One region of the Providencia zhijiangensis genome, then DNA from elsewhere that is predicted to be linked to it. Evidence: predicted binding sites of a transcription regulator. Region 1 holds the regulator's gene; each other region holds the start of a gene.
What was found. Region 1 encodes Fur, which represses iron uptake genes when iron is present. Its sites were predicted from a motif close to ATAATAATGAGAACNACTATCAA; they were not measured.
Positions count from the first base shown of each region.

Region 2: QS795_RS07640 (TonB-dependent receptor domain-containing protein) is a predicted target of Fur. The motif match lies at 1,202-1,224, and genes of this name have one in related genera.
Region 3: QS795_RS04580 (TonB-dependent siderophore receptor) is a predicted target of Fur. The motif match lies at 1,911-1,933, and genes of this name have one in related genera.
Region 4: feoA (ferrous iron transporter A) is a predicted target of Fur. The motif match lies at 1,344-1,366, and genes of this name have one in related genera.

Region 1 covers NZ_CP135990.1:1,212,346-1,215,564, reverse strand. The annotation lists gene QS795_RS05455 (type I secretion system permease/ATPase) at 1-56, shown strand, start outside; gene ybfE (LexA regulated protein) at 230-523, shown strand; gene fldA (flavodoxin FldA) at 679-1,206, shown strand; gene fur (ferric iron uptake transcriptional regulator) at 1,435-1,881, shown strand; gene QS795_RS05435 (bactofilin family protein) at 2,314-2,835, shown strand; gene ansB (L-asparaginase 2) at 3,012-3,219, opposite strand, start outside.
Region 2 covers NZ_CP135990.1:1,668,231-1,671,449, forward strand. The annotation lists gene mdtH (multidrug efflux MFS transporter MdtH) at 1-791, opposite strand, end outside; gene QS795_RS07640 (TonB-dependent receptor domain-containing protein) at 1,459-3,219, shown strand, end outside.
Region 3 covers NZ_CP135990.1:1,020,381-1,023,599, forward strand. The annotation lists gene QS795_RS04580 (TonB-dependent siderophore receptor) at 1-1,737, opposite strand, end outside; gene QS795_RS04585 (DUF5329 family protein) at 2,245-2,640, opposite strand; gene kdpE (two-component system response regulator KdpE) at 2,756-3,219, opposite strand, start outside.
Region 4 covers NZ_CP135990.1:203,853-207,071, forward strand. The annotation lists gene feoB (Fe(2+) transporter permease subunit FeoB) at 1-978, opposite strand, end outside; gene feoA (ferrous iron transporter A) at 1,035-1,265, opposite strand; gene QS795_RS00940 (Tex family protein) at 1,714-3,219, opposite strand, start outside.

The sequences.
Region 1 (3,219 bases):
ACCTTCTAAAACAAAAAGGTCTTTATGCCAATTTATGGCAACAACAGACACATTAACCTGAATAAAAAAGCATCACTTACTCTTTGGGTGATGCTTTTTTCTTAAAAGTGCTTTTTTTTTAATCTATTAGATGAATTAGCGGGGTATGCACCTATGGTACTAGGGATTCAGCTAGGGTATCATTGCCCGCTGAATTACTGGCACACCCCTTCCGTTAGCAATAGTAGATATGGCAAAAGAACAAACTGACCGCACCACACTGGATTTGTTCGCAGAAGAACGCAGGCCTGGGCGACCAAAAACTAGCCCGTTGTCGCGGGATGAACAATTACGAATCAATAAGCGAAATCAGCTAAAACGAGACAAAGTCAAAGGGCTACGTCGAGTTGAGCTGAAATTAAATGAAGACGCTGTCGCGGTCTTAAACCAATTAGCTGAAGAGAAAAACATAAGCCGAAGTGAGCTAATTGAAGAAATTTTGATGGCTCAACTTGAGCAGGTTAGTGAGACAATTGACCGCTAGCCGTATCTGGGTAAATCACACAAATTTGACAGACTAACACTGTTTTTTTCGCCAAAATAAGGCGCAAAATTTTACCTATTTTCGTTCTATATTTTAGTTCTAGCAGAATCGGTAATTTATACTCTCTACTAGAAAAACAAGAGGTTAATCACTTTATGGCAGTTATAGGCATTTTCTTCGGAAGTGACACAGGTAACACAGAAAATATTGCCAAAATGATCCAAGAAAGATTAGGCAAAGATGTTGCAGAAGTTCACGATATTGCTAAATGCAGCAAAGAAGATATCGAAGCATTTGATATCCTACTTCTTGGCATCCCTACGTGGTACTACGGTGAAGCTCAGTGTGATTGGGATGACTTTTTCCCAACATTAGAAGAAATTGATTTTGACGGCAAGCTTGTCGCACTGTTTGGTTGTGGAGACCAAGAAGACTACGCAGAGTATTTCTGTGATGCGATGGGAACTATCCGTGACATCATTGAGCCACGTGGTGCAGTGATCGTGGGTCATTGGCCAACTGAAGGCTACCACTTTGAAGTTTCTAAAGGTATGGCGGACGATAACCACTTTATCGGTCTTGCTATCGATGAAGATCGTCAACCAGAACTGACCGAAGAGCGTGTTGACGCTTGGGTTAAACAAATCTCTGAAGAGATGTCTCTGGCTGAAATCCTTGGCTAATAATGACATAGATTGTCAATTAAAAGCGGGGGCCATTCGATATGATGGATTATCCTTCCATCTAATGGACTCGCTTTTAAGAACGAATCAAAATAATGAGACAATGCATGGTTTCTATTTTTATTTTCCATGCCTATAATTGTAAATCAGTTTAGAAGACAACTGGATTTTTGTTAAAAACGTCTCATTATTGTTAAATTTATGATTTAAAATACAGGACAAGCCCGCATGACAGACAATAATAAAGCATTGAAAAATGCAGGACTCAAAGTCACTCTTCCAAGATTGAAGATTTTGGAAGTACTTCAGGAGCCTGAGTGCCATCACGTCAGTGCGGAAGATCTCTACAAAAAGCTGATTGATATTGGTGAAGAAATCGGGTTAGCCACTGTCTACCGCGTATTAAACCAATTTGATGATGCAGGTATTGTGACTCGTCACAATTTCGAAGGTGGAAAATCCGTATTTGAATTGACTCAGCAGCATCACCATGACCACTTAATTTGTTTAGATTGTGGCAAAGTTATCGAATTTACTGACGAATCAATCGAAGAACGTCAGCATGACATCGCCAAGCGCCACGGCATTAAACTGTCTAACCACAGTTTATATCTATATGGCCACTGCGCTGAAGGTGACTGTCGTGAAAATGAAAGCGTCCACGAAGCTAAATAATCACATTCATAAATCGTCTCATTAAAAATGAGGCGATTTAATTAATCAGTGATTTCGTATTGATGATACCCACTTAATGTTTATTAGTGGGTATTTTTATTTATATATTCTTAACATTCCCCTATTTTGCTCTTTAGCTGAAAATTAGCGACTATTTTTTAAAAATACATAGCTTTATTTCTTCAGATAAAACTAAAATTATCCTCTATTCTTTAATTTGCCATGTGTTATTTTAATTTATACTCATGATCAAATTTATGCGTAAGAGATTAAAGGATGAAAAAAACATATCTGTTTTTGAACATAAGTTTTTTCTTCTGGTTTCTTACTTTGATAGCGTGGTTTTTTAGATATACCTTTGTGGCATCCGTTGCCTTTATATCTTCAATCATTTGTTTGGTTCTATACTTCAATTACAAAAAGGTTAGTCACATGTTCAATAAAAAACAAAACAAACCAGAGCCCACTCCCACTATCAATAAAGAAGAAATCACTCAACAAATTGCTGAGGAAAAAATGCAAACATCTACAGCAGTCGTTAGCGAAGAAAAAACCAATACCATTATTGCCAAAGATGTCGTGTTTGAGGGCAATATTACTTCCAATGAACAAGTGCATATTTATGGTACTGTGATTGGCAATATTACTGGTAAAAACAACACCGTCAAAATCATGCAAAATGGGCATGTTACCGGCAATATAACCAGTAATGAGCTATGGGTAAACGGCAAAGTGGAAGGTGAATGCATCACCGAAACTATTAGCATTGATACCAATGGTGAAATTTATGGCATCATCCGCTATTCCAGTTTATCCATTAAAAAAGGCGGAATATTTTCTGGTCATGCTGAGGTTAAATCTGCAACGAAATCGACGGGAAACGTAGCGGTATTTAAAGAAAAAACCAAACAAGAAAATTCAGAACCACACACACCTGAAGCGGGTGCTCTGTAATTAAATTTGTTAAATAAATGATATTGAATTGCTCGATAATAACTTTACTACCTTATTTATAGGTATTTATTGTCGAGTTATTTTGATTATATAAATTCGCTTATCACCAAAAGAACGCGTTTTATACGTAATAAAAATAGAATAAAGGCGACATTTCTGCCGCCTATTATTAAATATTAATATTGTTCAAACATCTCTTGGATTTTTTTCGGGTCTTTCGTTTGTGTTAATGCTAATTGCAGTAATACACGAGATTTTTGTGGGTTCAATCTTTCAGATGCTACAAACCCATATTCATTATCATTCACTTCCGCGTTTCGCGTTGTATAGCCTGTCGGTACGCGGCTGGAACGCACCACGACAACATCCTCTTTCGCTGCATTA
Region 2 (3,219 bases), 460 kb from region 1:
GCAATTGGATAAAGCAGTGTCAGGGAAATTGCCGCTTCAATGGCGTACATCCATTTCACCGCCGTTGGCGTTCCTGCCAATTCGTTAACGGCGATGGGAAACATCAGCATCACTTGTACTGACAGCATAAAGTAGCCAGAAAGCGTAATCACATAGGTCACAAAGCGGGTGTCTTTCAAGACTCGGCGCATCCCATCTCGAATAGGGGCTTTGATGGTGGAAATGCGATAAGCAGGAAGTAACCAAGCATTAAGTAGAGCGGCAATCACGAACACCGCCGCGCCAGCCCAGCAAACATAGTGGAAGTCATACTGTAAAAGCCAGCTACCAATTAATGCCCCAATCACCGCGCCAGCGCTGTCCTGCATAAATAATAATGAATAAAAACGCCCACGCTCATAAGGGCGGGTCAATTTAATCACTAAAGCGGTACGAGGAGGGTCAAACAAGGTACCCCCAAGGGCAGACAATATACAAGAAAGCCATAACACCCAAGGATCATAAGCCAAAGCCATCAACACAAAGCCTGCGGCACGCAACAGCATCCCGATAATAATTAACGGTTTTGCACCAAATCGGTCGGCAATCGCACCCCCAAAAATCCCAAATCCTTGCTGTACAAACTGGCGAAGTCCAAGGGCAAAACCAACCACCACAGCTGCCCAGCCAAGCTGCTCAACAAAGCGAATTGAAATTAAAGGGAAAACCACGAAAAAGCCAAGAACAACCAGCATATTATCGAGTAAAAGGAAATATTTGCCGAGGCTTCTTGCCCGTGATACCTGTGCCATGAAACACCATAAAAAAGTAGTAACGGAAGGAATGATTCTTATTAATAGTATCAGGAGTTTGGCGGGAATGATGGGGTGTTGACCATGATATTTTTTTATCGATAAATCCGTCATATTTCCCATTATAGGGGTGTTGGCTACGTTCGTTCGCCCTCGTCACATACATGTGTATGCTCCAAGGGACTCATTCACTTGCCGCCTACCTCTAATGTGAACTATTTAGGATTTAGGATTTAGGATTGGGGGCATATTTCCCATTATAGGGGTGTTGGCTACGTTCGTTCGTTCGTCCTCGTCACATACTGATGTATGCTCCAAGAGACTCATTTGCTTGCCGCCTACCTCTAATATGAACTATTTAGGATTTAAGGTGGGGGCTGCGCTCGCTAGAGGGTCACAATATTATCAATATGATAATGATACTCATTATGATCTTGATAATTATTATCACTACTGTATATTTCAAGGCTTGTTAATATTTGCAAGGGAAATGAATACGTAACCATTCAATAAATAAGGTTTTTCGAACGAGTTACATCTATGGCATTGCACTTAAATTTACTTTAAATGCATAAATTGAAAAGTATAAAAATATATCCTCATATTTTTTATACGCTATTTCGTCACGTCTATTTAATCATCATTAATTAATGAAGGCATTACTTAAATGATATTTCAAAATAAAAACATAATTAGTTTAATTATTATATGTTCTACAAACACAGCCTTAGCAAATCAAACCAATACCTCGACTCAAAAAGATAAACTTCTCGTCACAGCCAGCAAAATAAAGTCAAATAGCAAGCAAATCGACGCCAATGATATTTCTACCGTAAGAGGAACAACCAATTCAGATATATTTGCTAATAAAACTTCATTACAAGTTAATAATGCACGAAATGAAGCGGGTGCATTAGATATTGGTATTCGGGGGTTGCAAGGGAATGGACGAGTGCCAATTATCATTGATGGCAGTTTGCAATCAACCAATACATGGCGTGGTTACCAAGGAAGTACAGATAGAACTTATGTGGATATGGATTTAATCGATACAATTGAAATCGAAAAAGGGGCTTCTATGAGTAAATTCTCAGGAGGAGCCATCGGAGGTACGGTTAAATTAAAAACATTATCAGCAAACAGCATTATTCCTCAAGGTGACCAATTTGGTTTCTTATTTAAGGGGAATATTTACAATAATAACCGACGCCCAACTATCGCTTCAGATGAAAAAGGAGAATCTGGGTATCGTGTTTCAAATGGCGTTAAAAATTCACATTTTAATAATGGTTCTATCACGACAGGGGTTGCATATCGAAATGATAAATTTGATATATTACTGGCACATAGTGATAGAAAACAAGGGAACTTCTTCGCTGGTAAAAATGGTTATCATAAATACGAAAATACAGATGCTCCTATTAAGCCAGGGCAAGAAGTGGTTAATACTAGTTATGAAAGCCAGTCAACATTATTAAAAACAAATATTTATCTTAACCCATACTCAAGTATTGAATTAAATTACCGCCATCATGAACAAAAAGCGGGTGAGGTTTTAGCGGCGTATTGGTATCAATACGATGGGAAAATGCCACAGTGGTCTTTAGGTACCGCAGATATTGATACTGCCTCTTTAAATTATTCTTATAAACCCGATTCATTATGGGTAGATATGAACTTAGGCCTATGGTGGACAAAAGGGAAATTTAAACAACGTAATGGCACAACGGATGATGTTACCGCTCACTATGGTAATCAATATCAGCACCGTTACACCGATGAGCGAGTGGGCTTTAATTTAGAAAATACGTCTGAGTTTGCAGATTATCCTATCGATATCACTTACGGTGTGGAATATATGCAACAAAAATCAAAGCCATTGACTAAAACCTATCAACCGATTTGGACTCCAGAAGGAACAATACCCGGTGAGGAATTAGACCCTGTAACGCGTAATGCTAAAGGAACGAATAAATCCGTCTTTACCAATATGGCATATCAAGGGGAATGGGTGAGTACTTTAGTCGGGTGGCGTATTCACGCTTTCGATGTTGATGACCATGTTTTAGGTAAAAGTATTAGCTACGGTCCGAAAAATGATTTAATGGGTGAACTGCGTTTTCATGTAACTGACGAATTTGATATTTATACAAAATATTCTGATAGCTATAGAGAACCGAGTTTATTCGAGAGCACTGTATCAGGACAAACCTATTCGTATTCTCCGGATGTTCCATTAAAACCAGAGCATGCTAAATCATTTGAAGTTGGGATGAATATAGAAAAAGAAAATCTTATATTTGATGAAGATAATACTGAATTACGTGTGGCTTATTTTAATAATGATATTAAAGGGTATCTTTCTCAAGGTGTAAACCCAACGGGAGTTTATTCTCCATATGTGGTGATGAAAAACTATGACAGCTTT
Region 3 (3,219 bases), 190 kb from region 1:
GGTATACGAATATGCCCCTGTAACGGCAAATTTGTCGGTGAGTTTACTGTTTATCTGGGCTTCCACACCTTTACTTTCACCCTTGCCGATTAGGGTCATATAGCCTAATTCAGAGTCGTATTTAGGAATGTTTTTTTGCTCGATATGATAGAGAGATAAGGTCGCCAGCGTTTTTTGGTCAGAGGTGAGGTACTTAATACCGATTTCTGTTTGTTTTGCTGTTTTAGGATCAAACGGCTTACTTTCTGGCTTTCTGTTGGTTGCAAGATTTGGCTCAAAAGAGGTGCTGTAGCTAATATAAGGGGAAATACCATTATCAAATGAGTATAACACCCCAACTAAGCCTGTTAGTTTGCCATCATTTTGTTTCGAGTTGTCACTGTTCGTTCTGTCTATCGTTTTTACTTCAATCCAGTCATATCGGGTGCTAGCTAATAAGTTCCAGCTATTCCATTCAATTTGGTCTTGAATATAAATACCGATTTGATCGCTTTTTTGTAACTGGTCGGTGAATAGCGTCTGCTTGGATTCATCAATTTTCTGGTATTGGGGGTTACGCCAATCAATATCATAATTGCCGCTTCTGTCGCGCCAAAACTGTTTATCCTCTTTAGTCCATTTGTAATCGACGCCGACTAATAGTGTTTGATAAAGCCCCCCATTATCAATGTCAAAATTTAAATGGGTATCAACGCCAAATGTATTGAGTTTCGTTTTTTCGTGCTGAGCCATTCGTTTTAGTACATAAGGATAGTTTTTGGCTTCACTTGCTAACGTGTTAAATACTAAGTAATTATATTTTTCATCAATCTCTGCGTAGCGTGCCTTTTGGACCAGTGAAATTTTATCACTAAAATTGTGTTCAAATTCATACCCGATACTATGTTGTTTTTGTTTGGAAATATTATAGTCAGGATTGCTTATGTTGAAGTCTTGCGGAATTTTTCCTTCCGGGGTTGATTCAAGCGTGCCAACTTTAGGAAGAAAGTTTCGATAACCATTTTTCGGTGAGTTTTGTAAGTAAGCCAGAAGAGTGAAAGTTGTGTCTTCATTTAGGAATGATATGGAGGGAGCGATGGCATATTTTTCTTCTTCATAGTCTCGAACCTGAGTATCTTTCTTTTTTGCCAGGCCATTTAGACGGTAGAGGATATTTCCATCATCCGTTAGCTTGCCACCCAGATCAAAAAATCCTTCTGTTTTATTTCGATTACCGACCCGTAACTGAATTTTATTGATGCTCTGTGCGGTTGGTTTTTTGCTTGTCATAGCAATAACCCCACCAGGGCTTATTTGCCCATACTGCACAGATGCCGGTCCTTTAATCATCTCAATTCTGTCTAGAAACCAAGGCTCAGTTGTGCCCATTGACGAGGACGCATTTCCGCCAAAAGGAATGCCATCTAGAATTTTGTTCGCATAATCAAAACCGCGACTGAATACCTCATCATTGCGATTCGAATCACCACGGTATTCGGTAACTACACCTGGTGTATACCTCAGTGCATCCACAACGGTTTCTGCCGCTCTGTTTTCTATTTGGGTTTTGGTTACCACATTTACCGTCTGTGGTATTTTCATTATCTCTGTATCATTCTTTGTTGCAGAAGATGTCGTTGTTGCGGTGTATGAATCACTTGAGCTTGGTGTAGTCACAACCAGAACATCAGTTGCTGAAGCCGCGAATGGCGAAACTATTAACAGTGATAGCGCTGATAGCTTATTTTTATTTAACATAGCAATACCTGTTCATCCCTATTTTTAACGTACGGTTCTAATATTTATTAGTAAAATCATATTGATGCATAGATTTATGCATTTGTGCTTTATTGAATATCATGTGTGTGATTTTATATGATAATAATAATCATTTAAATAATTAATGATAATAATAATCATTTAGATAATTAATGATAATAATAATCATTAAGAATACCATATGATAATTAATCAGTTTTTTATGTTTTAGAAAGTCAGGATTTCAACCAGATTGCTCTTTGCTCAATGAGGCAACTATCAACGCATTTCATCAGCGCATCTAATACTTCGGTCTGAATAGGGTTATAAGATTCGGCTTGTGATTTTGATTGGCGGATATATTGGGTCAGGGAAATGGGGCTTCTCGATCGTGAAAAAGGTATTTTCATTTTTCGAGGAGTAAGGAGTGTAACGAAAAGAGCTAGACATAATGAAATGCCCACTAGCTATTGGGGCGCTTCATTAATCGGGAGGGGATAAAATGGGTTATTTGGCTGGTTTATCAACGTTATTTTTCAGTAAATCATGCAGATACTGATTGGCGCTGGTGACTTTACCTTGGGCATCGGTGACTTGATACTCTTCTCCGGTGATAGAGGATTTGGATGCCACATTGTCAATAAACTGCTCTGTTGTCTGTAAGCGCTTTTCGGTTTTACCTAGCTTTAAACGCAAATGGGATTCAGCTTCTGGTGCGGAATGACCGGAACCATTACGCGTGAACGTTAAATTCTGCTGTTTGCCCAATTCCGTTAACAACGCTTCAGTCCGCGTTTTCTCTTCTGGGCTTAGCGCAAGGGCTTTGGTGGTGACGAAAATAGTTAAAAAAATCACTAAGATTGAAGCAAAACGGCGAGAAGCTTGAGTCAGTAACGATTGCACAGGAAACGCTCCGATAAGTTAAGATTGGAGAGATTATAGGCAGCCGAGATGAATAAACTATCAGTAATAGTCTGAGAATCATGTTTTAAGACAAACTTAGGTTTTAAGGCATAAATTAAGGCATAAAACGGTAGCCAATACCGGTTTCAGTTAAAAGATGTTCGGGGCGAGCAGGGTCATTTTCCAACTTCTGGCGTAAATGCCCCATATAAATGCGTAGATAATGATTATGTTCGACGTAACTTGGCCCCCAGACTTGCAGCAACAAATGGCGCTGAGTGAGCACTTTTCCGCTATTGGCGACGAGTTCGCTAAGTAACCGAAACTCAATGGGGGTGAGATGCAGCTCTTCGCTGCCTTTAGTCACGATACGGTTGATGAAATCCACCGTGACATCGCCAAATTGAAAAATCGGGCTTTCTTGACCGGCTTTACCAAAGCGACGCAAAGCGACTCGGACACGGGCGAGTAATTCACTGATACCAAAAGGTTTCGTTAAATAATCATCGGCACCCGCATCAAGAGCGGCCACTTTTTGGGACTCTTCTTCACGAGCAGAAAGTACGATCAACGGAATAC
Region 4 (3,219 bases), 1.0 Mb from region 1:
CCATTGAATACCATGAATAAAGATGGCCTCAGACGCCCCTTCAAAGAACGGCTGTAAAGCGCCACCGATATTGATCGCAAGGACGAACATCAGGTACATCACGAACAAGAAAATTGGCACACCAAGCCAGCGGTTCAAGATAAATTTATCCAGCGCTTGAGTGAGTTTATTCGGCTCAGCGGCACTGTTATTAATCGCGGCGTTACAAATTGAGGCAATGGATTGATAGCGAGCATCTGCAATGAGTAACTCAGGCTCTTCTTGCAAGGTCTCTTTGAGTTTAAGGCGAGTTTCAGCAAATACTTGTTCGGAGATATCAGCCCGCTGGCGGCTATAAATATCGCCTTCTAAAATTTGGAGAGCTAACCAACGGCGCTGCTGCTGACTAAATTGCTGAGCAGAAATTTGCTCTGAAAGCATATCCACGGTTTGTAACAGTTGTGGTGGATATTGCACTAAGGCTTGTTGGCTATTTTTAGGATGGCTATCAATCGCTTGTTTGAGCTGTTCAAGGCCTGTTGCACGGGTAGAGACCATTGGAATTACAGGGCAACCTAGCTGCTTTTCGAGCTGTTTTACATCGATATCGATATGTTGGCTTTTGGCTATATCCAACATGTTCAGTGCGACGATGCAGGGAACACCTAGCTCAACAAGTTGTAATGTCAGATATAAATTGCGCTCGAGGTTTGAGGCATCCACCACGTTGATCAACATGTCGGCTTCGCCACTTAAAATAAAGTAGCAGGCGATTTGCTCATCGAGGGAGGTTTGCTCTGAAATAGTCGTAAGGGAATAAGTACCTGGTAAATCAACAAGTTCAATCTTGTGTTCAGGGGTGTGGAAGCGTCCGACTTTACGTTCGACGGTCACTCCTGCCCAGTTACCGACGCGCTGACGTGACCCGGTTAACTGGTTAAACAAGGTTGTTTTACCAGCGTTAGGGTTGCCAATAAGGCCGATAGTTAATGGTTTCATAGTGTGTATGCCAGTCGTGAAAATGAAAATCTTTATTGGAATTAATCCAAAAATAATTAGTTCGTTTGCGCTTCATCTAAATTAATGAGTGCTAAATCTTTTTTGCGTAATACTAAGCTGACGCGATGAGTTTCAATTTGCACAGGATCACCAAACGGCGCTACGCGCACAACTTTGAACACTGAGCCTGGGAGCAGACCAAGGGAAAGCAGTTTTTGGCGATAGGCTGGACTTATCTCTGGTGAAAAGCCAAGTATTTTATAACTGCATTGAGGAAGTATGGACATAGTACCTTCCAATTACGGTTTATTCTGTTGATTTAACATGAAAATTACGATGTTAAATTACAGAGAGTGTTATTAAGAATAATATTGATAATTATTATTATAAAAGTGGTTATCTTTAAAAGAAATAGAGTGGAAGATAAAATTAAATCTAATTAACAATGAGAATCATAATCATCTACCATGGTTATATTTAGCCTCTTTTTCGGGCAATATTAAATGATGTGGATCAAAAAGGGATTTAGTTGGTGGAGTTTTTTAAAACTAAAATGCAGATGTTAGTATTGTTAATTAATATAATTAAATAAGACAAAGTGCAGATAATAAATTGAATTAGTTATTTAATTTATTTTTATAAGAAAAATGGAATATGTTTAAATTAAATACTGAGAGATGATTAAATGCATTTTAATAAATGCCCTTACCGATGAAATGGCAAGGGCATCATGGCTTAGCGTTTTTTACCAAAAGCGGCAGCCAGTGCATCACTCATCGCACTGTTGCTAGACGCCGCAGAGTTAGATGATGAATTTCCTCGTGCATTCCCTCGCGAAGCAGGGGCTTTGCGGGTATTTCTATCTTGCGCTGGAGCCGCACTGCGAGGTGCGCTGCTACCTTCACCCGCTTGCTCATCTAAGCGCATAGTGAGCGCAATACGCTTACGGGCAATATCCACATCCAGCACTTTGACTTTCACAATGTCACCGGTTTTGACGACTTTGTGAGGATCTTCAACGTAGCTGTTTGAAAGGGAAGAAATATGCACCAGACCATCTTGATGAACACCAATATCCACAAATGCCCCGAAGTTAGTGACGTTAGTCACTGCACCTTCTAAGATCATTCCCAGTGTTAAGTCATTCATTGTTTCGACACCGTCAGCAAAGGTCGCCGTTTTAAACTCAGGGCGTGGGTCACGACCCGGTTTTTCCAGCTCTTTAATGATGTCAGTAACGGTAGGAACCCCAAACTGTTCGGTGGTAAATTCACGTGGACTTAAGCCATTTAATACCTGTGAATTGCCCATAATCTCTTTCAGCGGCTGGCGCACAGCTTCAAGAATTTTTTCAACAATTGGGTAGGCTTCTGGGTGAACCGTTGAGGCGTCCAGTGGGTTATCCCCATTGGTGATACGCAAGAAACCAGCACACTGTTCAAAGGCTTTTGGCCCTAAACGAGCAACTTTAAGTAACTGTTTTCTATCATTGAATTGACCGTTAGCATCGCGCCAATCAACAACGTTTTGCGCGATCATTTTGCTCAACCCTGCAACACAGGTGAGTAGCGCAACAGAGGCGGTATTCAAATCGACGCCGACGGAGTTTACGCAGTCTTCAACGACCGCATCTAACTTACGGGCTAGCTGAGTTTGGCTAACATCATGTTGGTACTGGCCGACCCCGATAGATTTCGGGTCGATTTTCACCAGCTCAGCTAGCGGGTCTTGTAAGCGGCGAGCGATAGAAACCGCGCCACGCAAAGAAACGTCTAAATCAGGAAACTCTAATGCTGCCAGCTCAGAAGCAGAATAAACAGAGGCGCCTGCTTCACTGACAATCACTTTTTGTGCCGTGACGTCAGGGAACTGTTTTTGTACTTCAGCAAAGAAGCGTTCGGTTTCTCGTGAGGCAGTTCCGTTACCAATCGCGACCAGCTCGACGTGATATTTTTGACATAAGGCTGCCACAATAGCAGCCGCTTTGGCAGCTTGGCCTGTGTGCGGGTAAATGGTATCTGTCGCCATTACTTTACCCGTCGCATCAACGACCGCTACTTTTACACCGGTACGTAAGCCCGGATCGAGCCCCATCGTGGCACGCATACCCGCAGGCGCTGCCATCAATAAATCACTGAGATTACGAGCGAATACGTTAATTGCTTCTTCTTCCGCTTTCTCGCGCAGGGCGCTCATGATTTCAGTTTCTAGGTGCAGTAACACTTTGACTCGCCACGTCCA